DNA from 3 places in the Bradyrhizobium sp. JR3.5 genome. Region 1 is predicted to be linked to each of the others. Evidence: predicted binding sites of a transcription regulator. Region 1 holds the regulator's gene; each other region holds the start of a gene.
The links. The regulator PhoB, encoded in region 1, activates phosphate uptake and scavenging genes when phosphate is short. The targets are predictions, from matches to a motif close to TGTCATNNANCTGTCAT.

Region 2: ACVWW1_RS37165 (inorganic phosphate transporter) is a predicted target of PhoB. The motif match lies at 2,237-2,253, and genes of this name have one in related genera.
Region 3: ACVWW1_RS12995 (DUF47 domain-containing protein) is a predicted target of PhoB. The motif match lies at 3,752-3,768, and genes of this name have one in related genera.

The regions. Positions count from the first base shown of each region.
Region 1 is NZ_JBSRYV010000002.1:3,728,866-3,738,414, forward strand. It holds partial or broken gene pstS (phosphate ABC transporter substrate-binding protein PstS) at 1-864, shown strand, start outside; gene pstC (phosphate ABC transporter permease subunit PstC) at 1,096-2,085, shown strand; gene pstA (phosphate ABC transporter permease PstA) at 2,090-2,935, shown strand; gene pstB (phosphate ABC transporter ATP-binding protein PstB) at 2,932-3,753, shown strand; gene phoU (phosphate signaling complex protein PhoU) at 3,765-4,481, shown strand; gene phoB (phosphate regulon transcriptional regulator PhoB) at 4,612-5,322, shown strand; gene ACVWW1_RS34690 (GcrA family cell cycle regulator) at 5,471-5,983, opposite strand; partial or broken gene ACVWW1_RS34695 (acetylornithine transaminase) at 6,470-7,676, shown strand; gene argF (ornithine carbamoyltransferase) at 7,676-8,602, shown strand; gene ACVWW1_RS34705 (Hsp33 family molecular chaperone) at 8,817-9,549, shown strand, end outside.
Region 2 is NZ_JBSRYV010000002.1:4,232,736-4,242,284, reverse strand. It holds gene ACVWW1_RS37170 (Crp/Fnr family transcriptional regulator) at 109-369, opposite strand; gene ACVWW1_RS37165 (inorganic phosphate transporter) at 542-2,164, opposite strand; gene ACVWW1_RS37160 (DUF5413 family protein) at 2,448-2,882, opposite strand; gene ACVWW1_RS37155 (hypothetical protein) at 3,076-4,632, opposite strand; gene ACVWW1_RS37150 (adenylosuccinate synthase) at 4,668-5,960, opposite strand; gene ybaK (Cys-tRNA(Pro) deacylase) at 6,310-6,792, shown strand; gene ACVWW1_RS37140 (hypothetical protein) at 6,897-7,118, opposite strand; gene ACVWW1_RS37135 (cytochrome P450) at 7,157-8,521, opposite strand; gene ACVWW1_RS37130 (acyl-homoserine-lactone synthase) at 8,481-9,137, opposite strand; gene ACVWW1_RS37125 (LuxR family transcriptional regulator) at 9,217-9,549, shown strand, end outside.
Region 3 is NZ_JBSRYV010000001.1:2,583,160-2,592,708, forward strand. It holds gene ACVWW1_RS12980 (peptide chain release factor 3) at 1-1,521, opposite strand, end outside; gene sugE (quaternary ammonium compound efflux SMR transporter SugE) at 1,676-1,990, shown strand; gene ACVWW1_RS12990 (inorganic phosphate transporter) at 2,049-3,053, opposite strand; gene ACVWW1_RS12995 (DUF47 domain-containing protein) at 3,068-3,712, opposite strand; gene ACVWW1_RS13000 (branched-chain amino acid ABC transporter permease) at 3,855-4,823, opposite strand; gene ACVWW1_RS13005 (branched-chain amino acid ABC transporter permease) at 4,825-5,688, opposite strand; gene ACVWW1_RS13010 (ABC transporter substrate-binding protein) at 5,753-6,973, opposite strand; partial or broken gene ACVWW1_RS13015 (ABC transporter ATP-binding protein) at 7,016-7,761, opposite strand; gene ACVWW1_RS13020 (ABC transporter ATP-binding protein) at 7,754-8,509, opposite strand; gene ACVWW1_RS13025 (hypothetical protein) at 8,849-9,451, shown strand; gene ACVWW1_RS13030 (hypothetical protein) at 9,482-9,549, shown strand, end outside.

The sequences.
Region 1 (9,549 bases):
CCTGAACTATCAGTCGATCGGTTCCGGCGCCGGTCATCAAGCAGATCCAGGCCAAGACCGTGACCTTCGGCGCGACCGACGCGCCGCTCAAGGCCGAGCAGCTCGAGAAGGACGGCCTCGTCCAGTGGCCGATGGTGATGGGCGCGATCGTTCCGGTCGTGAACCTGGAAGGTGTCAAGCCGGGCGATCTCGTGCTCTCCGGCGAAGTGCTCGGCGACATCTATCTCGGCAAGATCACCAAGTGGAATGACGCGGCGATCGCCAAGCTCAATCCGAAGCTGACCCTGCCGGCCGACGCGATCACCGTCGTGCGCCGTTCGGACGGTTCGGGCACCACCTTCAACTTCACCGACTACCTCTCCAAGTCGAACGCCGACTGGAAGTCCAAGGTCGGTTCCGGCACCGCGGTCGAGTGGCCGGTCGGCGTCGGCGCCAAAGGCAACGAGGGCGTTGCCGGCAACATCGGCCAGACCAAGAACGCGATCGGCTATGTCGAATACGCCTATGCCAAGCAGAACAAACTGACCTACACCGCCGCTGGTCAACAAGGCCGGCAAGACCGTGCAGCCGACGATCGCCGCCTTCCAGGCTGCTGCGTCGAACGCTGATTGGTCCAAGGCTCCCGGCTACTACGTGATCCTGACCGACCAGCCGGGCGAAGCCTCCTGGCCGATCACCGCGGCGACCTTCATCCTGATGCACAAGGACTCGACCGACAAGGCGGCCTCGCAGGAAGCGCTCAAGTTCTTCAAGTACGCCTTCGAGAAGGGTGGCAAGGCGGCCGAAGAGCTCGACTACATCCCGATGCCGGACTCGGTCGTCAAGCTGATCGAGAAGACCTGGTCCTCGGACATCAAGAGCTAAGTCCGACGCTTTGAACAACGCCTGTGCCGCCTCCCAAGGGCGGCGCAGGTCAAGCGACCAAGATCCGGGCTCCATCACCGCGGCAAGAAACGCGGGGCGGGGGCCGCGGTTCGCGCCCCGGGTGGCGCAAGCCGGACCGACGCCCGGCCAAAATGCGTCAGTGAAGATCGCTTCGGGGCGTAGCGGTTTGCGTGGCTTTCACATAGTAATGAGGGGATTGGCGTGGCAGACATGGCTGTTCAGAGCGATGTGATGGAAGCCGCGGGACCTTACGATCGCGCCAAGGCCCTCAGCGCCTTCAAGCTCGGCGATCTCACCTTCTATTGGATCACCCGTATCTCGGCGATCTCGGTCCTGTTGATCCTCGGCGGCATCATCCTGTCGCTGATCGCCGGCGCCTGGCCGGCGATGAAGGAATACGGCTTAGCCTTCCTCTGGACGCAGCGCTGGGCGCCCTCGGCCGATCCGCCGGTGCTCGGCGCGCTTGGCCCGATCTACGGCACCTTGATCACCTCGGTCATCGCGATGCTGATCGCCATTCCGGTCGGCATCGGCATCGCCATCTTCCTCACCGAGCTCTGCCCGCAAATGCTGCGCCGCCCGATCGGCATCGCGATCGAGCTGCTCGCCGGCATTCCCTCGATCATCTACGGCATGTGGGGCTTCTTCGTGCTGGGCCCGTTCCTGGCCAACACGTTCCAGCCCTTCATGATCAGGATCTTCGAGGGCGTTCCGGTGCTGGGTGCGGTGTTCGGAGGCCCGCCGTCCTATCTCAGCCTGTTCAACGCCGCGCTGATCCTCGCGATCATGGTGCTGCCCTTCATCACCGCGATCTCGGTCGACGTGTTCAAGACCGTGCCGCCGGTGCTGAAAGAGGCCGCCTACGGCATGGGCTGCACCACCTGGGAAGTCGTCCGCAGCGTCGTGATCCCCTACACCCGGGTCGGCGTGATCGGCGGCATCATGCTGGCGCTCGGCCGCGCGCTCGGCGAGACGATGGCGGTGACCTTCATCATCGGCAACTCGTTCCGCATCTCGTCGTCAATCTTCGCGCCGGGCACCACGATCTCGGCGGCGATCGCCTCGGAATTCGCCGAGAGCGACGGCCTGCACCAGTCCGGCCTGATCCTGCTTGGCCTCTTGCTGTTCGTGCTGACCTTCTTCGTGCTCGCCGGCGCCCGGCTGATGCTGATGCGGCTTGAAACGAAAGCGGGGAAATAGGGCCATGAACCCGATCTACAAATCCCGCCGCCGCAGCGACATCGTCATTCGCGCACTCTGTGTCGGCGCGGCGCTGTTCGGCGTCACCTGGCTGGCGCTGATCCTGTTCACGCTGGTCTATAACGGCCTTGCCGGCCTCAGCATGCAGCTGTTCACCCAGAACACGCCGCCACCGGGCTCGACCGAAGGCGGCCTGCTCAACGCCATCGTCGGCTCGGTCATCATGACGGTGATCGGCGTCGGCATCGGCGCGCCGCTCGGCCTGTTCGCCGGCACCTACCTCGCCGAGTACGGCAAGCACGACAAGCTCACCTCGGTGATCCGCTTCATCAACGACATCCTGCTCAGCGCACCCTCGATCATCATCGGCCTGTTCATCTATGGCGCGGTGGTGGTGCCGATGCGCGGCTTCTCGGCGATCGCAGGCAGTCTCGCGCTCGCCGTGATCGTGATCCCGGTCGTGCTGCGCACCACCGAGGACATGCTGCTGCTGGTGCCCAATCCGCTGCGCGAGGCGGCTTCCGCGCTCGGCCTGCCGCGCTCGCTGGTGATCAAGCGGATCGCTTATCGTGCTGCGCGTAGCGGCTTGATCACCGGCGTGCTGCTGGCGACCGCCCGTGTCGCCGGCGAGACCGCGCCGCTGCTGTTCACCGCGCTGTCGAACCAGTTTTTCAGCTGGGACTTGACCAAGACGATGGCCAACCTGCCGGTGACCATCAACAACTTCGTGCAGAGCCCCTACGCCTACTGGAAAGAGCTGGCGTGGAGCGGCGCACTGCTGATCACATTCACCGTGCTCGCGCTGAATATCGGCGCGCGTATCCTTGGTGCCGAAAGGGCCGCAAAATGACCGAGCTCTCCGTTTCAACCAGTAACCCGAGCCACGTTGCACCGCATACGCCGCTGCCGGAAGCGCCGCCGAAAGTCACGGTGCGCAACCTTAACTTCTATTACGGCGAGCACCACGCGCTGAAGAACATCAACCTGACGCTGGGTACCAACCGCGTCACCGCGTTCATCGGACCGTCCGGCTGCGGCAAGTCGACCCTGCTGCGGATCTTCAACCGGATGTACGACCTCTATCCCGGCCAGCGCGCCACCGGTCAGCTGATGCTGGACCAGACCAACATTCTCGATCCCAAGCTCGACCTCAATCTGCTGCGCGCGCGGGTCGGCATGGTGTTCCAGAAGCCGACGCCGTTCCCGATGACGATCTACGAGAACATCGCCTTCGGCATCCGCCTCTACGAGAAGATCTCGAAGTCCGAGATGGACGACCGGGTCGAGAAGGCGCTGCGCGGCGGCGCGCTGTGGAACGAGGTCAAGGACAAGCTGAACGCTTCCGGCCTGTCGCTTTCCGGCGGCCAGCAGCAGCGCTTGTGCATCGCGCGCACCGTGGCGGTGCGGCCCGAGGTGATCCTGTTCGACGAGCCGTGCTCGGCGCTCGATCCGATCTCGACCGCCAAGGTCGAGGAGCTGATCCAGGAGCTCTCCGAGGACTACACGATCGCGATCGTCACCCACAACATGCAGCAGGCGGCGCGCGTCTCCGACAAGACCGCCTTCATGTATCTCGGCGAGCTGATCGAGTTCGACGACACCAACAAGATCTTCACCTCGCCGAGCGATCGACGGACTCAGGATTACATCACCGGCCGGTTCGGCTGAGGAGATACAAGATGGCTTCTGAACATACCGCCAAGGCATTCGACAGCGACCTGCAGGAGTTGACCCGCCTGGTCGCCGAGATGGGCGGCCTCGTCGAGCGGATGATCACCGAGTCGGTCGACGCGCTGATCCGTCGCGACGTCGCGCTCGGCAAGCGCGTGGTCGCCGCCGACATCGAGATCGACAATCTGCAGCGCGTCATCGAAGAGCGCGCGGTGCTGACGATCGCCCGCCGCCAGCCGATGGCGATCGACCTGCGCGAAATCGTCAGCGCGATGCGCGTGGCCACCGACCTCGAACGGATCGGCGACCTCGCCAAGAACATGGGCAAGCGCGTCGCGGCGCTGGAAAGCGATTTCCAGCCGCTGAAGCTGATCCGCGGCCTGGAGCACATGACCGACCTCGTGCTGTCTCAGGTCAAGTCGGTGCTCGACGCCTATGCCGCGCACGACCTGCCGGCGGCGATGAACGTCTGGAAGGGCGACGAGGAGGTCGATGCGATCTGCACCTCGCTGTTCCGCGAGCTGCTGACCTACATGATGGAGGATCCGCGCAACATCTCGTTCTGCATCCATCTGATGTTCTGCGCCAAGAACATCGAGCGGATCGGCGATCACGCCACCAATATCGCCGAGACCGTGTTCTACATGATCGAGGGACAGCAGATCACCGACAAGCGCCCGAAGGGCGACATGACCAACTTTGCCACCACTGTGCCGGGTACCTAGGACATGATCCGCGAGCGCGGAGCCGGATTGTCTTCACGACAAGTCGTTTCCGCGGGGATTATGCCCAGGAAAGTAAGCGTTTCGGTTTGCGTCTGGGCAACGGATCACCACAGAGAGAGAATTTAAGCCGATGAGCGCACGCATTCTGGTAGTCGAAGACGAGGAAGCGCTGACGACACTGTTGCGCTACAACCTCGATGCGGAAGGCTACGATGTCGAAACGGTCGGGCGCGGCGACGATGCCGACACCCGCCTGAAGGAGCGCGTTCCCGACCTCGTGGTACTGGACTGGATGCTGCCGGGCCTGTCCGGCATCGAGCTGTGCCGCCGCCTGCGGGCGCGTCCCGAGACCAAGCAGCTTCCGATCATCATGCTGACCGCGCGCGGCGAGGAGAGCGAGCGCGTGCGCGGGCTTGCGACCGGCGCCGACGACTACATCGTCAAGCCGTTCTCGGTGCCGGAACTGCTGGCACGGGTGAAGGGCCTGCTGCGCCGCGCGAGCCCGGAGCGGCTTGCGACCGTGCTGACCTATGGCGACATCGAGCTCGATCGCGAGAAGCGCCGCGTGGCGCGCTCGGGACGTCCGATCGATCTCGGTCCGACCGAGTATCGGCTGCTCGAATTCTTCCTCGAACATCCCGGCCGCGTGTTCAGCCGCGAACAGCTGCTCGACAGCGTCTGGGGCCGCGACATCTATATCGATGAGCGTACCGTCGACGTGCATATCGGCCGCCTGCGCAAGCTGCTCAATCCGGGCCGCGAGCAGGATCCGATCCGCACCGTGCGCGGCGCCGGTTATGCGCTCGACGACCGGTTTGCCAAGGCCGAGCCGCAGCCGTAAGGCTTGCACGGCAACCTCAAGCCACAACACGGCGTTGTCCCGGCTTTCGCCGGGACGACGCTGGTGGATACTTCCGCGCGACGATCACACAAAAAAATCCCCGCTTTCGCGGGGATTTGTTTTTGCAGTCCAGGCAGTTTCCCGAGTGCTACTTGATCTGTGGCTTCGCCGACGGCCGGCGGCGATCGTTGGCGGGCTGGTAGGCAACGCGCGAGTGATGCGCGCAATAGGGCAGGCCGGCGAGCGCCTTGCCGCCGCAGAAGAAGAATTCCGGGCTCGAGGGATCGCCGACCGGCCAGTGGCAGGTGGCCTCGTTGAGCTGGAGCAGCGACAGCCGCTGGCTCATCGGCACCACGTTGTCGAAGGAGATCGGATCGGGCTCCATCTCGACCTCGAAGGCGTGCGCAAGCGCGGTGTTGCCGCGCGAGACCGGGCGCGCCACCCGCATCATGTGCTGGGCGGGGCGGGCCTTGCGCTGCCGCGGCGCGGCCGTGGAGGGGGCCTTGGCGCGGCCGGAGAGGCCGAGCCGATGCACTTTGCCGATCACGGCGTTTCGCGTCACATTGCCAAGTTCCGCCGCGATCTGGCTGGCCGAGAGGCCGGATTCCCAGAGCTTCTTCAGCTGCTCGACGCGATCGTCGGACCATGTCAATACAGTCATCACATTCTTCCTTTCGCATGGCGCCGGCCACTCATCGGAGCGGCGCTGCGAGCCAATCTGGACAAATATCCCTTCGGCCAGAATCCCTTAGCCCTCGCCGGGCACGGTGTTGCGCCCGAACGTTTACGCGAGACACGAAGGCTACTTAGAGGGTCCAGTACTGCCGCACGAGATGTCGTACCCGACAGGCCAAACGCTACAATATGGCGTGACTCTGGCGCAAGAGTCCGCGGCCGTGCGTCCACATGTTCCCACAAAGTTAAGCATTGCTATGAGGCTTTTCCACCGCACCGGAATGCTCCGGATTGCGCTGGTTTCGTATTGCAGGAAGGCCGGCTCCTGACGATTGACACTTACCGGCCGCCGCATAGAATGACCCGTACGTGCCGCCCGCAAAGGCGGCCGTTTTGTTTTCCGAAGCTGGCGGTTGCTGTGTTGGCGTCAAGGCGCGCGGCAATTGACGGCTTCAAACCGGCAGTGAACGCCATGACCAACGCCTCGTCGCATCTGCTCCCCGTCTTCGCCCGGGTCGATCTCGGCTTCGAGCGCGCGCGAGGGCGCCTGGCTGATCGCAACCAACGGCGACCGCTATCTCGATTTCACCTCGGGTGTCGCGGTGAACGCGCTCGGGCATGCGCATCCGCATCTGGTCAAGGCGCTGCAGGAGCAGGCGACCAAGCTCTGGCACATGTCGAACCTGTTCAAGAGCCCGGATGGCGAGGTGCTCGCCGCGCGGCTGTGCCAGCAGAGCTTTGCCGACTTCGTGTTCTTCTGCAATTCCGGCGCCGAAGCGATGGAGGGCGTGATCAAGCTGGTCCGCCACCACCACTTCTCCAAGGGCCATCCGGAGCGCTACCGCATCATCACCTTCGAGGGCGCCTTCCATGGCCGCACGCTGGGCACGCTGGCTGCGACCGGCTCGGCGAAATATCTCGAAGGCTTTGGCCCGCCGATGGACGGGTTCGACCAGGTGCCGCACGGCGACATCGAGGCGGTGAAGAAGGCGATCGGCCCGCACACCGCCGGCATCCTGATCGAGCCGGTGCAGGGCGAGGGCGGCGTGCGCTCGGCGCCGCAGGCGTTCTTCAAAGCACTGCGCGCGCTGTGCGACGAGCATGGCCTGCTGCTCGCCTTCGACGAGGTGCAGACCGGCATGGGCCGCACCGGCGAGCTGTTCGCCTACAAGCGCACCGGCGTCACGCCGGACGTGATGTCGCTGGCGAAGGCGCTCGGCGGCGGGTTCCCGATCGGCGCGGTGCTGGCGACCGCGCAGGCTGCGGCCGGCATGGCGCCGGGCTCGCACGGCTCGACTTTCGGCGGCAATCCGCTCGCGGTCGCCGCCGCCAATGCGGTGCTCGACGTCATGCTCAAGCCCGGCTTCTTCGAGCACGTGCAGAAGATGTCGCTGCTGCTCAAGCAGAAGCTCGCTTCCGTGGTCGACCGCTATCCCGGCGTGCTGTCGGAGGTGCGCGGTGAGGGCCTGTTGATCGGAGTCAAGGCGGTGGTGCCGTCGGGCGATCTGATCGCCGCGCTGCGCAACGAGAAGCTGCTCACCGTCGGCGCCGGCGACAATGTGGTGCGGTTCCTGGCGCCCCTGATCGTGACCGAGGCCGAGATCGACCAGTCGATCACAGCGCTCGAGCGCGCCTGCTCTGTGCTATCGGCGCCGCAGCCGAAGAAGGCGGCTGGATAATGAGCAAGCCGGTCCGTCACTTCCTCGACATCAACGAGCTGCCGCTCGCCGAGCTGCGCAACATGCTCGAAGCCGGAGCCGCCATGAAGGCGAAGCTGAAGGCGCATGAGAAGGGCAGGAAGCCGCTCGAAGGCAAGACGCTGGCGATGATCTTCGAGCGCCCGTCGACCCGCACAAGGGTGTCGTTCGACGTCGGCATGCGCCAGCTCGGCGGTGAATCCATCATGCTGACCGGCGCCGAGATGCAGCTCGGCCGCGGCGAGACCATCGCCGACACCGCGCGCGTGCTGTCGCGTTATGTCGATGCGATCATGATCCGCATCCTCAACCATGACGCGCTGCTCGAGCTCGCCGCCCACGCCACCGTGCCCGTCATCAACGGCCTGACCCGGCGTTCGCATCCCTGCCAGGTGATGGCCGACCTCATGACCTATGAGGAAAACCGCGGCTCGATCGAGGGCAAGACGGTGGCCTGGACCGGCGACGACAACAACGTGCTGGCCTCCTGGGCGCACGCTGCGGAGCGGTTCAAGTTCAATCTCAACATTGCCACCCCGCCCGAGCTCTCGCCGAAGAAGCCGATGCGGGACTGGATCAAGGCCACCGGCGCGCCGATCATGCTCGGCACCGATCCGGAAGCCGCCGTGCGCGGCGCCGACTGCGTCGTCACCGACACCTGGGTGTCGATGGGCGACAAGGAGGGCGAGCACCGCCACAACGTGCTGAAGCCCTATCAGGTCAATGCCAAGCTGATGTCGCTCGCCAAGCCGGACGCGCTGTTCATGCACTGCCTGCCCGCGCATCGCGGCGAGGAGGTCACCGACGAGGTGATCGACGGCCCGCAATCCGTGGTGTTCGACGAGGCGGAAAACCGCCTGCATGCGCAGAAGGGCATTCTGGCCTGGTGTTTCGACACGGTCGCGTAGTCGACGACATCAATGCCGTCGTCCCTGCCTTGTGCGCAATTGCGCACTGGAGCAGGGACCCATACGCCGCGGCCTGCGAAAAAGGCACATGGGCAGACGCCTTGTGCCGCGACAAAATCCTGTGGTTATGGGTCCTTGCTTTCGCAGGGACGACGTCGATTCCCGGTATGCTGAACCCCTTTATTTCATGGTCCGAGACCCCAGATAGAGCGCCATGGTTTCACAATCCCCCGACATCAAAATTCAGGCCGAGACGCCCATTCGCGCGCCCTCGGCGGTTCCTGTTGACGATGCTGTGCTGGCCTTCGAGGTCGGTGCGCTGGACTTGCGCGGCCGGCTGACCCGGCTCGGCCCCGCGCTCGACGAGATCCTGCACAAGCACGATTATCCGCCCGCGGTCGGCAAGCTGCTCGGTGAGGCCATCGTGCTCACCACGCTGCTCGGCTCCTCCGTCAAGTTCGAGGGCCGCTTCATCCTGCAGACTCGGACCGACGGTCCGGTCTCGCTCCTGATCGTCGATTTCCAGGCGCCCGACCGGCTGCGTGCCTATGCGCGCTACGATGTGGCGCGCCTCAAGGACGGGCAGAGCTCGGGTGAGCTGCTCGGCAAGGGCCACCTTGCAATGACGATCGATCAGGGCGCGAACACCAGCCGCTACCAGGGCCTGGTCGCGCTCGACGGCGGCGGCCTGGAAGAGGCGGCCCACGAATATTTCCTGCGCTCGGAGCAGATTCCGACGCGGGTGCGGCTCGCGGTCGGCGAGGAGATGCGCGGCGGCGAAGGCGGCAAGCTGCACTGGCGCGCCGGCGGCATCCTGCTGCAATTCCTGCCCAAGGCCCCCGAACGCGCCAAGCAGGCCGATCTGCATCCCGGCGATGCGCCGGAAGGCACGGCCACGCACAGCGTGCCGGATGACGACGCCTGGGTCGAGGGGCAGTCGCTGATCT
Region 2 (9,549 bases), 500 kb from region 1:
GTCAAGCCGAAGCGACGGCAGACGGGAATGTCCGCCGTTTTGCCTGCAACGATCAGCGAGAGGTTTTCGCGCGAAGCGTGAATTGGCGAGATGCTCTGTTCGCCTCGCCTAATAGACGCCCTTGTTCATCGTTCTGAGCCGCTGGGCCAGCGTCCTCATCACCTTCAGGGCAAAATGCGGCGTCTGGCTGACGAGGAAGAGAAACTGCTTTTCCGAGACCGGGACGAGCTCGACATCCGTGACCGCCGTGGCGGTCGCGCTTCTTGGCTCGTTGTCGATCAATGCCATTTCGCCAAAGATCGTGTCAGGCGCCAGGTCAGCCATGGTCTTGTTACCGACCTGAATGCGCACATAGCCGCTCTTGATCACGAACAGCTCGTTGGCTTGCTCACCTTCGCGAAAGATGAGAGCCGCCGGCCCGGACCAGGCGCGTTTCGATATCGTTGCCCGTCAGAAGGCTGAAGCTTGCATCTGCCACTCGAAATTCCTTTCCCCGAATCCGGATGCAGATCTCCTGCATCCGGTTGTCTTGCTGCTCCGGCTAAAACAAATGCGCGAAAACAAGGTAGAGCAGGCCCGAGATCAGCATCGCCACCGGCAGGGTCAGAACCCAGGCCATGGCGATGTTGCGGATCGTCGACCATTGCAGGCCGGACCCGTTCGCGGTCATGGTGCCGGCGATACCGGATGACAGCACATGCGTCGTCGACACCGGCAGGCCGTATCCGTCGGCGGCGGCGATGGTCGCGGCCGCCGTGATCTCGGCGCAGGCGCCCTGCGCATAGGTCAGATGGGTCTTGCCGATCTTTTCACCGACCGTCACGACAATCCGCTTCCAGCCGACCATCGTGCCGAGACCGAGCGCGATGGCGACCGCAATCTTCACCCAGGACGGGATGAATTTGGTCGCGGCATCCAGCGAGCCCTTGTAGCGATTGAGCGTCGCGACATCGGCATCGTTCAGCCCGCTCTCGCCGCTCTTCATGAGCGAGCGCAGCGCCTCCGATACCAGATACATGTCGTTGCGCGTGTTGCCGACGGTCTCGGCCGGGAATTTCGCAAGCGAACCGTACTGAACGACCTGGTCGCGGATTTCGCCGACGAGAACGGCGAGTGACGGATAGGTATCGTCGGTGAGTTGCCGAAGGGCGATGTAGTTCGTCACCGCCGGACGCGGATTGCCCGTCGCCTTGCGATCGGCTCCCCTATCCTCGATCACCTTGCTCGCCGCCGCCGAATTCGCGGTGAATGCCGCGATCTGGCTCGCAGGCATCGCGCGGTTGAGTGCGTAAGCGGTTGGGACCACGCCGATCAAAATGAGCATGATGAGACCCATGCCCTTTTGACCGTCGTTCGATCCGTGGAAAAAGCTGACCAGGGTGCAGGTCAGGATCAGGATGCCGCGGATCCACCATGGCGGCGGCTGATCGCCGTTCGGCTCGCCGAACAGCGCCGGCGTTGCGCGCAACAGCGCGGTTTTCAGCCCGTAGAGCAGGATGGCAGCGAGCGCAAATCCGAACAGCGGCGACAACAGCAGCGCCTTGCCGGTGTTGACGGCCTGCGACCAATCCACGCCGGAGGTCCCCTCCCGTCCGTGCATCAGGGCATTCGCGATACCGACGCCCATGATCGATCCGATCAGGGTGTGCGAGCTCGATGCAGGCAAACCAAAATACCAGGTACCCACGTTCCAGATGATGGCGGCGATCAGGAGCGCAAACACCATGGCGAACCCGGCGCTGCTGCCGACCTGAAGGATCAACTCGACCGGCAACAGCGAGACGATGCCGAAAGCAACGGCGCCACTGGAGAGCAGGACACCGATCAGATTGAAGAGGCCCGACCAGACAACGGCAATGTGGGCCGGCATCGAACGGGCGTAGATCACGGTGGCGACGGCGTTCGCCGTGTCGTGAAAGCCGTTGACGAATTCGAAGCCGAGCGAGATCAACAGCGCCACGAACAGCAGCAGGAACGCGAGATAGGATGTCTTGCCGGGGCCCGTCGCGCCAACATCCGCGTAGATGCTGTAGGCCACGAACAGCAGCGCGGCGCCGACCACGCCGAGATAGATGATGCCGGTGAGAGGATGAAAGCCTTTCTCGAGATCGGGCCCGCCGCTACGCGCAGGCTCGATCGAACCAGGTAACGCTACATCGCTCATGGATCGCCCTCACAGCCGCGGGAGGACAAAAGCGGCCATGTGACATTTGGACTACGCTGACATGACGTCCATATGACAGTTCCATGAAAGGCAATGCGGCTGGCTTGCGGCCGCGCTTAATCCATTGACGAGATTGCCATAATAGCGCGACCCCGCCGCTCGCCGTGCATTAGACACGACTTCCCGTCGGGCTGCGATGCGCTCGTTGCGCCGACCGGTCAGAGATCGCCGATCACGTCAAAGCTGACGACATCTGCTTTTCCCGAGGCAATGAGTACATGCCCTAATGTTGGGATGCCGGCGTCGCAGGCACGTGCTGCTCTTCGGCATATTTGTGCGCCAGCCAGGACGTGATCACGCCTGGGATGAAGCCGACCAGCCCGTAGAGGATGAACTGCACGGCGCCGCTTTCGGAGCCGTGCGAGGCGTAGGTCAGCGCCGCGCCGACGAACGCCACCGCGCCGACGATCAGCATCCGTACAAGCGGCGTGATCCGCCGCATATGCATCAGGATGTCGTCGACCGCGCCGAACATCAGCGACGGCACGATGCCGAACAGATAATTGTACTGCAGCGACTTCACGAACACGACGAGCAGCTTCGCCACTTCGCCGCCATTGGTCTCGGTCCAGTAGCCGGACTGATAGGTGGTCATGAGCAGCAGCAGGAAGCCGCCGATGAACGGCCCGATGGCTGCGAAGATCAGATAGCGTTTCATGGCGTGCCCCTGCCCGACATCAGGCGAGTGTAACGCAGTCACGCGACGGTTCTAGGGAAAATCGAAAGCGCCCGGTAATGTTCCGGGATCATCGCCTCGATGCGCTGCAACAGCCGGACTTCGCTGCGATACGGAATCGCCCGGACACAGCCGGGCGATGAGATCGTGAGTACCGAGGTGAGCGCTGAAGCTGTTACTCACCCCACGCCGCGAACGCGTCGTTGAAGGCGCGCTCGCCGGGGGCGCCCTTTTCGATCGCGATGATGGCGCGGCGCTGGTTGGTGTAGACCAGCGGCACGTCGAACCAGGAGCGCTCCTTCAACAACTGCAGATTGCGCGAGCGGTCGGCGTCGACGTTGGAGAGGCCGACCAGGAAGAAGCCGTCGGTGACCTTGACCGCGAGCCCGGCCAGCGGCGTGCCGCGCGCCTGCTCGTTGGACTTCATCAGGATGCCAGGCACGTTGCCGACGCCGCCATTGGCGAAGTCCTGCGGCAGGACGAAGGTCAATTCCGCGGTGTGGCTCGCCGGCAGCGATGAATCGGTGTTGCGGCGGAACGACATCGTCATCTTGAACTTGCGATCGGGGATGTCGATGTCGGCGCGCACGGCGATATCGGGCTTCTGGTTGCCCGAGCCCTTGACCTGCTCGGTGCGCCAGACCACCGAACCGACATATTGCTTGCCCTTCGGATCCGACGGGTCCTCGTCATAGAGCACCACGCGCTGCGCCACCGGAGCGACCGGCTCGCCCGACGACGACGGCTGGCCGACGCGGTCGGTGATCTTCTTGCTCGAAGGCGTCGCCGCGGCATCCTTCGGCGCCTCGACGGGGGCGGAGGATTTGAACAGGCTGCTGACGAAGGCGGTCGCCTGCTGCCGCAGCAGGATGCCGGTGCCGGCCAGGATCAGCAGGATGCCGATCACGATCGCGGTCTTGAACGGGAACATCGAACCGACACGCGGCCGCTTCGGCCCGCGCTCGGCATTGCTGACCCGCGCGCGCGGCGGCGGCGCCTGGGGCGGCTGCGGGGCGTAGCGCTCCGCCTCCTCGATCGACTCCTCGTAGGAGTACGGCGCCTCGGGATCGCCGCCGCGGTTTTCGAGGCTCGGCTCGAGCCGGTCGAATTCCGGCGAGGGCGACGGCACATTGGCGTAGGTCTTGCGCGCGTTGCGGCTGGCTTGCGCGGCGGCCCGGCCGAGATCGTCGGCGTCGGCAGTGATGTCGCGGAAGCCGCGCACACCGGGGGCTGCCGGCGGCGTCGGGCCTTCGGGGCCACGGCGCGGCGCAGCCGGCGCCTGGGTATCGGTGCCGGCTGCAACCTGCGGGTTCTGCGGCCGTGGTGGGGCCGGCGGCGGCGCGTCGGGGCGCAAATTGCGCGGGCGGGGTTCGGCCGGCGGCCGCGGGCGCGCGGCATTGTCGGCGGAATTGGCCTCGGGCGGCCTTGTATTTGCCTCCGGCGGTCTTGGATTGGCACGGCGCAGCGGGTCGCTGCTGCGGGCCGCCCCGCCACCGGGGCGCGAGGCCTCGCGGGCGCGCTGCGCGGCCTCGGACTCGACCTTGCGCACCGCCTCTTCCAGCGACAGCCGTTCGCGGGTGATCTCGGATTCGGAGAGCGGCGGCTGCACGCCGCGGAGTTGCTGGATCAACGCCGTCCGCGCCCGCGCATACAGCGCACGGCGGGCTTCGCCGGGGGCGTTGGGGTCCAGTCCGGCGATGGCACGGGCGATCAGCGGGTAGTAGTCAGCCATGTCCACACAATTGGTGGGATATAGGTAATATCCCGTTAAGCCTCGAACGGATTCTGTACCAGAATAGTATCTTCACGTTCCGGGCTGGTGGAAAGCAGGGTGACCGGGCACCCCACCAGCTCCTCGACCCGGCGGACATATTTGATGGCCTGGGCCGGCAGGTCCGCCCAGGACCGCGCATTGGCGGTCGGCTGCTTCCAGCCCTCGATGATCTCATAGATCGGCTCGATGCGGGCCTGCGCGCCCTCGCCCGCCGGCAGATGGTCGATTTCCTTGCCGTCGAGCTTGTAGCCGATGCAGACCTTGATGCTGTCGAACCCGTCGAGAATATCGAGCTTGGTCAGCGCCAGCCCGGCAATTCCGCAGGTGCGGACGGTCTGCCGCACCAGCATCGCATCGAACCAGCCGACCCGGCGCTTGCGCCCGGTGTTGACGCCAAATTCCTTGCCGCGGCGGCCGATTTCCTCGCCGATCTCGTCGTTCAGCTCGGTCGGGAACGGACCCTGGCCGACCCGGGTGGTGTAGGCCTTGCAGATGCCGAGCACATAGCCGACCGCGCCCGGACCCATGCCGGTGCCGGTCGCGGCCTGCGCCGCCACCGTGTTGGACGACGTCACATAGGGATAGGTGCCGTGGTCGACGTCGAGCAGCGCGCCCTGCGCGCCCTCGAACAGGATGCGCTTGCCCTCGCGGCGCTTGATATCCAGCAGCCGCCACACCGTCTCGGCATAGGGCAGCAGCTTCGGCGCGAACGCCGTCAGTTCGGCGAGAATCCCCTTGCCGTCGATCTCCTCCAGATTGTTGCCGCGGCGCAGTGCATTGTGGTGCGCCAGCAGGCGTTCGATCTTGTGCGGCAGGGTATCGAGATCGGCGAGATCCATCAGGCGGATGGCGCGGCGGCCGACCTTATCCTCATAGGCCGGGCCGATGCCGCGGCGCGTGGTGCCGATCGAGGTGACGGCGTTGGAGGATTCGCGCAGCGAGTCGAGTTCGCGATGCAGCGGCAGGATCAGCGTGACGTTCTCGGCGATCCGCAGATTGTCCGGTCCGACCGCAACGCCCTGGCCCTTCAGCTTGGCGACCTCGTCGAGGAAGGCCTGCGGGTCGAACACCACGCCGTTGCCGATCACCGCGAGCTTGTTCGGGCGCAGCACGCCGGAGGGCAGCAGCGCCAGCTTGTAGGTCTCGCCATTGATCACGAGCGTATGGCCGGCATTGTGGCCGCCCTGGAAGCGCACGACGATGTCGGCCTGTTCCGACAGCCAGTCGACGATCTTGCCCTTCCCCTCGTCACCCCATTGGGCGCCGACGACGACAACATTGGCCATTGCGAAGATGTTCCCTTCAGGTGTTTCAGAAACCATGATCGCGGCGAAAACGCGTCCGCCCACAGCGACCATGCATGATATGCCCAGCCCAAACCGCGGCGGCCGGCCGCGCGCACGCAAGGCGCCTACCGGATAAAGGAAGCGGGTCGGCTGCGCAAGCAAGAAGGGGGTCGTTTGCGTCTTTTAGAGGGGCGACAAGCCTTTGATATCCCCCGAAAATTCCATGCCGTGCCCGGCCGCGCCGGACTGGCGGGAATTTAATGTTGGGGTGGCCTGTCGCTGACCGTACGGCCGATTGATCGCCGGGCCCATTGCGGCGATCATTCGCCCGTATCAACCGGCCCGGACCATGCCCAATTCGACACAAGCGACGATTGCGCTGCGCAAGCTAGGCATTGCCTTCAAGCTCCACACCTATGTCTACGATTCCAGCGCCGAGAGCATCGGGCTGCAGGCGGCGGAGGCGCTCGGGGTCGACCCGAACCGCATGCTCAAGACGCTGATGGCGGAGGTCGACGGCAAGCCGGTCTGCGCCGTGGTGCCGTCCGACTGCGAGGTCAGCATGAAGAAGCTCGCCGCAGCCCTCGGCGGCAAGTCGGCCAGGATGATGCGCCCGGCCGATGCCGAGCGGCTGACCGGCTACCATGTCGGCGGCATCAGCCCGTTCGGCCAGAAAAAGAAAGTACCGACCGCGATCGACGAGAGCGCGCTCACGCATGTCAGCGTGTTCGTCAATGGCGGCCAGCGCGGCCTGCAGATCGAGATCGATCCGAACGACGCCGCACTTGCCGCCGGCGCCACGATGAAGGCGCTGGTGGCGACGCAGGATTAGAGCTTCGGTTCCGATTGAATCAGAATCGAAGCTCCGGCTTCTTGCTTTAGCGCGCGTTCTTCACGCGAACCGGTGCCCACTTCGCTCGAAAACGCTTCGCGCGATCAATGCGAGGGCTTGTCCCTGTTGTTGAACTCCGCGCCAACGTAGTCGGACAGGCCGGACAATTCCTCCGCCGAAATATCGTTGACGTTGAGCCTGAGCTGCATGATCGCGAGGTCGAGCAGATGTGCGGCGAAGGTCGCGCCGGCCGCCGTCACGATGCTGCGCTGTTCGATCAACACCGCGATGACGTCGCGCAAGCTGCGCATTTGCACTTGATCCATGGCCCTCTGCCCGATGCTGGCAGTCGTGATGTGTGTTGTCATTGGGATACCGATTGTAATGTGCTGATGGACGCCGCGCTGGCGGATGAAATGTATGGCAACCGCTCGGCTTCCTCGCCGAGATGCAGGATGCGCGATGGCAGCTCGCGGACTTCGATGTCGATCGTCATCGGCGGCGGAATCAGCGTCACCGAGGCTTTCGGCCAAGGCGCCGGATTCGGGCTGACGGCGGTGAAGCGATAGGCCGCGGCGATCTCGAGCGCGAGCAATTGCAACTCGAGCATCGCAACCCCCATCCCGGCGCAGGCGCGCGGGCCGGCGCCGAACGGGATGTAGGCGTCGGTGTTGTAGCGCCGCGTCATCAGGAAGCGGTCGGGATCCTCGAAATGCCTGGGATCGCGCTGCAATTGCCAGGGACAGATCAACAGCGAGGTGCCGACCTTGAGGTCGCGCCCGCCGATCGTCACCGGCTGCATCACCTCGCGCGAGAACCACCAGGCGCTGGGATAGAGCCGGCAGACCTCCTTGACAAACGTCGCGCTCAGATTGGCGCGTTTCACCGCGTCAAGCCGCAGCTCGCCGTCGTCGCCAAGGCACTCCGCCGCCTCGTCGGCAATGTCGTCCATCAGGGCGGGATCGGACGCCATCTGGTAGAACATCCACGCCGCAGTCGAACCCGTGGTGTGATGGCCGGCCAGCAGCAGTGTCAGGATCTCATCCTCGAGATCGCGATCGCTCAGGCCGAGCGCCTCGAGATCCCGCAGCGCGCTGCTTGAGCCCGCCTTGCGGCGCAGACGCTGCACCACCGTCGACATCGCAAGCTTGGCGCAAACCCGGTTCTGCCGGCGCCGGTACCAAGCCACCGGACCGAACGGCAACGCGCGGAACATCTCCTCGGCCAGATCGTCCTCGATCACGCCGACCGCCTGAACCAGCGCTTCCTCGTCACCAGACGACATCAGCTGGGAGCCGAAGATCGCGACGCAGATAGTCCGCAACGCCAGCATCGCCGTGACATGATGCGGATCGAACGATCCGAGCCGGGCCAGGCTGGCGCCGACCGCGCGGATCTCGGCGCACATATGCGGCAGGAATTTCTCGACGCTGCCCTTGGCCATGTGTTTCTGCAACACCGTCCGCCGCCGCTTGTGCTCCTCGCCGCTCAGCATCAGCGAGCTGCGGCCGAGCACCGGCGTCAGCTTCTTGATCAGCTTGCCCTTTCCGATGTCGGTCTCCGGCGCCTTGAGGATCGGGCGCAGCAGATCGGGATCGTTCACCAGAAAGACGGGCGCGGGGCCGAGCCGCAGGGGCACGAGCCCCAGCTCGGCCTCGTTGCCGCGCGTCAGCAACAGACGCAGCGGGTCACGCTGGAATGCTCGAACGTCCGAGAACATGTGAGGCATCGTGAATCTCCAATTGCCGTCCAAGGTCGAGGAATTTGGTCAGGCCGGGATTGTCGGCGAGACCAAGCGGGATTTCTCCGGCGAGCGCCGTCAGCGGGCGGCCCATGCGATCATTGCCGATCACCTGCGGCGGGCCGTAGCGGCGGGTGCGGATGTCCATGCGGGTGAGGAAGCGCTCGTAGGAAAGGTCGGCGAGCGCCACGAGCGCCGCCGCCCCGCGCAGCTCGGCGAAGCGGAACATCAGCGCGTAGTTCACGCGTGCCGTTCGCGACCTCGCGACACCAGGCAGCACGCCGAACCGGCTGATTTCCCAGGCATCCCGACGGCTCGGAAAGCGGCGCACCGCAAGCTGCGGGAACACCGACTTGGTCAGATAGGGATAATCGGTGCGGATCGCCCGGAAGCCGCCGACCAGCTCGACGCCTGAGAACAACAGGCAATGCTCGGTATACCAACAGTCGAACTGATCGCGTTCGACATCGCCGGTCGTGCTCAGAAGCCAGCCGCAATGGTCGACGAATAGCCGCTTGCGCAGCCGCAACATCGCCCCGACATGCGCCGCATCAAGCTCTTCCCGGGTGATGAGTGCATGATATCCGTCCAATGAATGCGGCATTATCCCTTCCTCCAAATGCGGAACATCTGGAACGAAAGGGGTTAACTGTGGTACCCCCGAAAACCGGGGGTTTTAGTCAATGGGCCTGGTAGACGCGATTGCAACCATCGAGGCGTCGGATACCATCGACGAGCTCAGCTCGTCATTGCATCGTGTCGTCCAGAACTACGGCTTCTCGGGCTTCGCCTTTGTCGATGCCGGCCGGCCCGACCTTGATCTGCCCTATCATGTCGGCACCTTTCCCGACGCCTGGAAGCGGGCGTATGTGCAGAACGAGTTCGTCCATGCCGATCCGGCGCTGGCGCGGTCGCGACGCACCAACACGCCGTTCAGCTGGAGCAGCCTGAAGCTGCCGGAACGAAGCGGACACAAGCGGGCGCCCGAAGCCAAGACGATGGATGCCGCCCGCGAG
Region 3 (9,549 bases), on a different contig from region 1:
GGGATCGCCGTCGACGTCGTCGGCGATGCCGGAACTGTTGGCGGCAACGAAGGCCTCTAACTTCTTGCGGTCGTCGGACGAGATCCAGCGCGCCAGCGAGAATTCGCTGACCTCGAACTCGACCGGCAGAGAATATTCGGCATCGAGCCGCGCCTTCAGCACGTCGAGCTGCAGCGGACCGACCACGCCGACCAGCGCCGGCGCACCGTCACGCGGACGGAACACCTGCACGACGCCCTCCTCCGACATCTGCTGCAAGGCTTCCTTCAGCTTCTTCGCCTTCATCGCATCGGTCAGCCGAACGCGGCGGACGATTTCCGGCGCGAAGCTCGGCACGCCGACGAAGGTCAGATCCTCGCCCTCGGTCAGGGTGTCGCCGATCCGCAAGGTGCCGTGGTTCGGAATGCCGACGACGTCGCCGGCGAAGGCTTCATCCGCCACCGAGCGGTCCTGGGCGAAGAAGAATTGCGGGCTCGACAGACTCATGTTCTTGCCGGTGCGCACCAGCTTGGCCTTCATGCCGCGGACGAGCTTGCCGGAGCACAGCCGCGCGAACGCGATGCGGTCGCGGTGGTTCGGATCCATGTTGGCCTGGATCTTGAACACGAACGCGCTCATGCGCGGCTCCGCCGCCTCGACCTTGCGCAGATCGGAATCCTGCGCCCGCGGCGCCGGCGCGAACTTGCCGAGCCCCTCCAGCAAATCGCCGACACCGAAATTGCGCAGCGCGCTGCCGAAATAGACCGGCGTCAGATGCCCCTCGCGGAATGCCGCAAGCTCGAACGGCTTGCAGGCTTCCGAGGCCAGCGCCAGCTCATCCCTGACCTCGGCGACGTCGAGATTGGGATTGCGCTTGCCGAGATCGGCGATGTCGATCTGCTCGGTGGCGCCGGTCTTGGCGCCGCCGCCCTCGAGCAGCCGGACGCCGCCATTAACGACGTCATAGGTGCCGAGGAAGTCGCGGCCGCGGCCGACCGGCCAGGTCATCGGCGTGGTGTCGAGCGCCAGCGTCTTCTCGATCTCGTCCAGAAGCTCGAACGTGTCGCGGCTCTCGCGGTCCATCTTGTTGATGAAGGTGATGATCGGGATGTCGCGCAGGCGACACACCTCGAACAGCTTTCGGGTGCGCGCCTCGATGCCCTTGGCGGCGTCGATCACCATGACCGCGGAATCGACCGCGGTCAGCGTGCGATAGGTGTCTTCCGAAAAGTCCTCGTGGCCCGGCGTATCCAGCAGGTTGAACACGAGGTCGTTGAACTCGAAGGTCATCACCGAGGTGACCACCGAGATGCCGCGCTCGCGCTCGATCTTCATCCAGTCCGAGCGCGTGTGGCGGCGCTCGCCCTTGGCCTTGACCTGGCCCGCGAGGTTGATGGCGCCGCCGAACAGCAGCAGCTTTTCCGTCAGCGTGGTCTTGCCGGCGTCCGGGTGCGAGATGATCGCAAAGGTGCGCCGTCGCGCCACTTCCTCTGAAAGCGGCGAGCGGGACGGCGATTCGGTTGAAACAGCGGTATCAGACATGGCGGGCAGCGTTTGGCAGGGAAAACGGGCGCAATCAAGGGCGTTTTGTCGCAATGCGGAACGGCCGCACCACCCACATATAGGCACGAGAAGGACGACCTTCTCCTCACCATACCATCCGCGGGGACGACCCTGCCTTATCCGGAGGGCTCGTATGGCTTGGGCCATTCTGTTCACCGCAGGCCTGCTCGAGATCGGCTGGGCGATCGGGCTGAAATACACCGAGGGCTTCTCCCGGCTGATGCCGTCGGTCCTGACGCTCGCGGCGATGGCCGGCAGCGTAATCCTGCTCGGTATCGCGCTGAAGACGCTGCCGATTGGAACCGCCTATGCGATCTGGACCGGGATCGGCGCGGTCGGCACCGCGGCGCTCGGCATCATCCTGCTCGGCGAACCCGCGACCGCGATGCGGCTTGCCAGCATCGGGCTGATCGTGTCCGGCATCGTCGGGCTGAAGCTGGTCGGTTGATTGCTTGTTTTGGACGCGTTTTCTTGACGCGAACCGGCTTCCACTTCGCTCGAAAACGCTACTTCAGAACCTGCACCGCCCAATAGGTCGCGGCTGCGACCGCCGCCGAGGCCGGGATCGTGATCACCCAGGCGTAGACGATCGAGCTTGCCACGTTCCAGCGCACGGCGGACAGCCGGCGCGCGGCGCCGACGCCGACGATGGCGCCGGTGATGGTGTGGGTGGTCGATACCGGCACCCCGAGATAGGTCGCGATGAACAGGGTCGCGGCGCCGCCGGTCTCGGCGCAGAAGCCCTGCATCGGCGTCAGCTTGGTGATCCGCAGCCCCATGGTGCGGACGATGCGCCAGCCGCCCATCAGGGTGCCCAGCGCCATCGCGCTCTGGCAGGCCAGCACGACCCAGAACGGAATCTCGAACTTGTCGCCGAGATGGCCCTGCGAGTAGAGCAGCACGGCGATGATGCCCATGGTCTTCTGCGCGTCATTGCCGCCATGGCCGAGCGAATAGAGCGACGCCGAGGCGAACTGCAGGATGCGGAAGGCGCGATCGACCGCGAACGGCGTCGAGCGCACCGAGAGCCAGGACACGATCGCAACCAGCACCAGCGCCAGCAGGAAGCCGACCAGCGGCGACAGCACGATGGCGAGCAAGGTCTTGGTGAGCCCGCTCCACACCGCCGCCGAGATGCCTGCCTTGGCCATGCCGGCGCCGACCAGGCCGCCGATCAGCGCGTGCGAGCTCGACGAGGGAATGCCGAGCGCCCAGGTGATCACATTCCAGGCGATCGCGCCGACCAGCGCGGCGAAGATCACGGTCGCGTCCACCACCGAAGGCTCGATGATCCCGGTGCCGATCGTGTTGGCGACGTGCAGGCCGAACACCGCGAAGGCGACGAAGTTGAAGAACGCCGCCCAGAACACCGCATATTGCGGCCGCAGCACGCGGGTCGAGACGATGGTCGCGATCGAGTTCGCGGCATCGTGCAGGCCGTTCAGGAAATCGAACAGCAGCGCGACCGCGATCAGGATGGTCAGGACTGGAAGACCCAGCGTGGCGTCCACGTGATGTCCCTGCCCTAAACCTGTTCAATCACGATCGAGTTGATCTCGTTGGCGACGTCGTCGAATCGGTCGGCCACCTTCTCGAGGTGATCGTAGATTTCCGCGCCGACGATGAAGTCCATCGCGTTGGCGTTGCGGTGCTTCAGGAACAATTCCTTGAGCCCGATATCATGGAGATCGTCGACCCGGCCCTCGAGCTTGGTCAGCTCCTCGGTGATTTGGGTCAGCATCGAGACGTTCTGGCCGATCGCCTGCAACAGAGGCAGCGCGCGAACGACCAGATTGGCGGATTCGACGATCAGGGTGCCGATCTCGCGCATCGGGGGCTCGAACTCCCGCACCTCGAACAGCATCACCGCCTTTGCGGTCGACTGCATCTGGTCGACCGCATCATCCATCGCGGTGATCAGGTTCTTGATGTCGCCGCGGTCGAACGGGGTGATGAAGGTACGGCGAACCGCGGTCAGGACCTCGCGGGTAACGCTATCGGCATCGTTCTCGAACTGGTTGACGCGCTGGCAGAAGACGGGGGTCTCCTCGCCGCCCTTCAGCATGTCCTGCAGCGCCAGCGAGCACTGCACAGAGGTCTGGGCGTGGCGGGCGAACAGGTCGAAAAATCGCTCTTCCTTGGGCAGAAAGGCGCGAAACCAGCGCAGCATGTCTCAGTTCCATCGTTCCGGGACAGCCCTTTTAGCGACTGTCACAGAACTGTCATAGACATAAGGCGCGGAAATACCCCGACCGACCGCCCGAACCGGCGGTCGTCCACCGCTAAGTCGTCGGATGATCGCTTGCCCTGCCCTACAGCGACCGCCGCAGCAGGTGGGCCAACTCGCCGACCAGGCCGCGCCGGAACAGCAGCACGCAGGCCACGAAGATCACGCCCTGGATCACCGTCACCCACTGGCCGAAACCGGCGAGATATTGCTGCATGGCGATGATCACGAACGCGCCGACCACCGGGCCGAAGATGGTGCCGAGACCGCCGACCAGCGTCATCAGCACGATTTCGCCGGACATCGACCAGTGCACGTCGGTGAGCGAGGCGTTCTGCGCCACGAACACCTTCAGCGAGCCGGCAAAGCCCGCCAGCGTGCCCGACAGGATGTAGGCCAGCATCTTGTACTGGTCGGTCTTGTAGCCGAGCGAGATCGCGCGCGGCTCGTTCTCGCGGATCGACTTCAGCACCTCGCCGAACGGCGAGTTGATGGTGCGGTAGATCAGCAGGAAGCCGGCGAGGAATCCGACCAGCACGACGTAGTAGAGCACCGTCGGCTTCGACAGGTCGAAGATCCCGAACAGGTGTCCCTGCGGGATGCCCTGGATGCCGTCTTCACCATGGGTGAACGGCGCCTGCAGATAGATGAAATAGAGCAGCTGCGAGAGCGCCAGCGTGATCATCGAGAAATAGATGCCCTGGCGGCGGATCGAGATGAAGCCGGTGACGAGGCCGAGCAAGGCCGCCGCGGCGGTACCGGCCACGATGCCGAGCTCCGGCGGCAACCCCCACACCTTCAGCGCATGCGCCGAAACGTAGCCGGCGGTGCCGAGGAACATGGCGTGGCCGAACGACAGCAGGCCGCCATAGCCGATCAACAGGTTGAAGGCGCAGGCGAGCAGCGCAAAGCATAGCGCCTGCATCACGAAGAAGGGATAGATCCCCGTGAACGGCACCACTGCGAGCAGCGCCGCCATCACGGCGAACACGATCATCTCGTCGCGCATCGCGCGCGGCGTCATCGGAAGTGTATCGTCGGTCAATGCTGACATATCAGGCCGCCCGTCCCGTCAGTCCCGTTGGCTTCACCAGCAACACCACCACCATCAGGACAAACACCACGGTGTTGGAGGCCTCGGGATAAAAATACTTGGTCAGTCCCTCGATCACGCCGAGCGCGAAGCCGGTGATGATCGAGCCCATGATCGAACCCATGCCGCCGATCACGACCACCGCGAACACCACGATGATGAGATCGGCGCCCATCAGCGGGCGGACCTGGTTGATCGGCGCCGACAGCACGCCGGCGAGCGCGGCGAGACCGACGCCGAGCCCGTAGGTCAGCGTGATCATGCGCGGCACGTTGATGCCGAAGGCGCGCACCAGCGTCGGATTCTCGGTGGCGGCGCGCAAGTAGGCGCCGAGCTGCGTCTTCTCGATCAGGAACCAGGTGGCAAGGCACACCACCAGCGAGAAGATCACGACCCAGCCGCGATAGACGGGTAAGAACATGAAGCCGAGATTGACGCCGCCCTTGAGCTGATCCGGGATCGAGTAAGGCAGGCCCGAGGAGCCGAAATAGTTCTGGAACACGCCCTGCACGATCAGCGCGATGCCGAACGTCAGCAGCAGTCCGTAGAGGTGATCGAGCCCGGCGAGCCATTGCAGCATGGTCCGCTCGAGGATCATGCCGAAGATGCCGACGATGACAGGGGCGATGAGCAGCGCCCACCAGTAGTTGATGCCGCCCAGATTGAGCAGGAAATACGCCACGAAGGCGCCCATCATATAAAGCGCGCCATGCGCGAAATTGATGATGTTGAGCATGCCGAAGATGACGGCGAGCCCCAGACTGAGCAGCGCGTAGAACGAGCCGTTGATCAGTCCCACCAGAAGCTGTGCGTAGAGAGCCTGCATCGAATGAGCTTTCGCTAGATAGATGAAGCCCGCCGGCCACGCCCATGGCCGGCGGGCATGATCGTCACTTCTTCAGAAGCGCACAGGTGCTCTTGTCGAGCGGCGTGAAGGCCTGGTTGCCCGGCACGGTGCCGACCAGCTTGTAGAAGTCCCACGGACCCTTGGACTCCGAGGGCTTCTTCACTTCGAACAGATAGGCGTCGTGGGTGACGCGGCCGTTGGCCTCGACCTCGCCCTTGCCGAACAGCGGATCGTCGGTCGGGATGGTCTTCATCTTCGCGACCACCTTGGCGCCGTCATGCGGATTGCCGCCGAGCGCTTCCAGCGCCTTGAAGTAATGCAGCAGGCCCGCATAGACGCCGGCCTGCACCATGGTCGGGGGAGCGCCGCTCTTCATCTTCTCCGAGAAGCGCTTCGAGAACGCACGGGTCTTGTCGTTGAGGTCCCAGTAGAACGTCTCGGTGAAGTTGAGGCCCTGCGCGGTCTCGAGCCCGATCGCCTTGACGTCGGTGAGGAACAGCAGCAGCGCGGCGAGCTTCTGGCCGCCCTTGACGATGCCGAACTCGGCAGCCTGCTTGATCGAGTTGGTGGTGTCGCCGCCGGCATTGGCGAGACCGATGATCTTGGCCTTGGAGGCCTGCGCCTGCAGCAGGAACGAGGAGAAGTCAGCGGTGTTGAGCGGGTGCTTGACGCCGCCGACCACCTTGCCGCCATTGGCGGTGATGACGGCGGTGGTGTCGCGCTCCAGCGCCGCACCGAACGCGTAGTCCGCCGTCAGGAAGAACCAGGTGTCCCCGCCCGCCTTCACCAGCGCCTGGCCGGTGGCGTGCGCCAGCATGTAGGTGTCGTAGGTCCAGTGCACCGTGTTCGGCGTGCACTGCGCGTTGGAGAGGTCCGAAGTCGCGGCGCCCGAATTGATGTAGACGCCGTTCTTCTCCTTCACGACGTTGTTGACCGCGAGCGCGACGCCGGAATTCGGCACGTCGACGATGGTGTCGACCTTGTCGACGTCGAACCACTGGCGCGCGATGGTGGTACCGATATCGGGCTTGTTCTGGTGATCGCCGGAGATCAGGTCGATGGTCCAGCCCTTGGCCTTGAGGCCGGAATCCTCGATCGCCATCTGCGCCGCCAGCGTCGAGCCGGGGCCGGCGAGGTCGGCATAGAGGCCGGACTGATCCGACAACACGCCGATCTTGACTGTCTTGTCGTCGGCGGAGGCGACGCCTGCGACGGAGAGCACCATCGCGGTGCCGAGCAGAAGCGCTGAAATCGTATTCCTCATGGCGTATTCCCTCAGTTCTTAAATTTTCTGGCTCCGGCGACTTCAAACGCCGAGATAGGTATGCAGCTTGTCCATGTTGGCCGACAGCTCCGAATTGGCGAAGCCGTCGATCACCTTGCCCGTGCTCGACGATGTAGTAGCGGTCGGCAACGGTCGAGGCGAAGCGGAAATTCTGTTCGACCAACAGGATGGTGAATCCCTCCGACTTCAGGCGCGCAATGGTGTGCCCGATCTGCTGAATGATGACCGGCGCCAACCCTTCGGTCGGCTCGTCCAGCATCAGGAAGCGCGCGCCGGTGCGCAGGATGCGCGCAATCGCCAGCATCTGCTGCTCGCCGCCCGAGAGCTTGGTGCCCTGGCTGTTGAGCCGCTCCTTCAGGTTGGGAAACAGCGTGAAGATCTGGTCGAGCGGCAGGCCGCCCGGGCGCACCACCGGCGGCAGCAGCAAATTCTCGCGCACGTCGAGGCTGGCGAAAATGCCGCGCTCTTCGGGACAGAATGCGATGCCGAGCCGCGCAATCTTGTCCGACGTGGCGCGGATGATCTCCTTGTTGTCGAAGCGGATCGAGCCCGTGCGCTTGCCGATGACGCCCATGACCGACTTCAGCGTCGTGGTCTTAGCCGGCGCCGTTGCGGCCGAGCAACGTCACCACCTCGCCCGCCCTCACGTTGAAATTGATCCCGTGAAGAATGTGGGATTCGCCGTACCAGGCCTGCAGATCGCTGACCGTCAGTACCTCGGCGCCGGCCGCAGCCACGGGCCTCTCCGCCAGTTTCGCCTCAGCCATGACCCGCTCCCAGATAGGCTTCCTTCACGCGCTCGTCCTTGGAGAGGTCGGCGTAGTTGCCCTCCGCCAGCACCTGCCCGCGCGTCAGCACGGTGATGATGTCGGAGAGGTTGGCGACCACCGAGAGGTTATGTTCGACCATCAGGATGGTGTATTTGGCGGAGATCCGCTTGATCAGCGCCGCGATCTTGTCGATGTCCTCGTGGCCCATGCCGGCCATCGGTTCGTCGAGCAGCATCATCTCGGGGTCGAGCGCAAGCGTCGTTGCAATTTCAAGTGCGCGCTTGCGGCCGTACGGCATCTCGACCGCCGGGGTGTTGGCGAATTCGCTCAAGCCGACGTCGTTCAGCAGTTCATGGGCGCGCGGATTGAAGCGGTCGAGCACGGTCTTCGAACGCCAGAAATCGAATGACGACCCGTGCTGGCGCTGCAGCGCCACGCGGACGTTTTCGAGCGCCGTCATGTGCGGAAATACCGCCGAGATCTGGAACGAACGGACCAGCCCGAGCCGCGCCACGTCGGCCGGCGGCATCGCGGTGATGTCCTGGCCCTTGTAGCGAATCTGCCCGCCCGTCGGCTTCAGGAATTTGGTCAGCAGATTGAAACAGGTCGTCTTGCCGGCGCCGTTCGGCCCGATCAACGCATGGATACTGCCGCGACGCACCTTCAGCGCAACGTCGCGAACGGCAAAGAAACCCGCGAATTCCTTGGTCAATCCGCTGGTTTCGAGAATGAACTCATCGGCCAAATAGATTCCCCCATACGCCATCGCCGCGAAGCCCGTCGCCCGCGTGGCCAGCTTTTTTCGTGTCCGACAGGTTGTCCGTACGTCTTGGAAACCGTCCGGGGGCCTGTCGCCTCCGGGCCGGAATATGCCGTCATCTGTGGCGGTTACGCAAGGTGGAAAGCTGTGCAGTGCAGTATTCGCACGACCAGTTCCGGTTGATCCTTAGTCGAATGGCCTCTGAGCGCGCTTTGCGCCTCGGAAAGCCGCCGTTAAGGGTGTTTTGCTCCGGTCTTTCCTTTTCATAGAATATTTCCGCCTCTCGCCGAAGCTCCCGCCATTGTATTAAGGGCGGTCAGAGCCTTGCATTTCGAGAGCGCCAATTCCTCGGTCATCAAGTCGATCCGGCAACGTGATTTTCTGAACACGTGGCTGCGACTTTATGCCCGTGGCCAAACCATCCCGCGGATCGATGAATTCCGGCCGGAGCGGATCGAGGAAGATCTGCCGGACACCGTGTTCTTCACCGTCGACGCGGCAGTCGAGCCGCCGCAACTGACGATCGAGAGCGACGGCGCGCGGATGGCAACCGCCTACGGACACAGCGGCAAGGGACGCCTGCTCGACGACTATCTCGGACCGCGGCTCGCGCCGGTCGTGATGCCGGTCTACCACGAATGCATCGCGCGGCGGCTGCCGGCCTACACCATCACCGATATCGACGACATCTACGGTCACGTCGTGGCCTATGAACGGCTGCTGCTGCCGTTCTCGGACGGCGGCGCCGTCACGGATCTTGTCGCCTCGCTGAAGACGATCAGCGAGAGCGGCAGTTTCGAAATCCGCAATCTGATGCGCGGCAACGACACACTGCCGAACTTCAAGCTGTGCGCGATCATCGACCGCGACCTGTTCCACCGCGCCCCCGGCCGCATCCCGCCCGGGGATGTGCTCGAGTTCGGCTAGCCCATGCCGTTCAGGAGCGCCGATCCATCGGTGGTCAAATCGATCACGCAGCGGGTGCTGCTGAACGCCTGGCTGCGCGCGCTGCGCATGCCGGACGC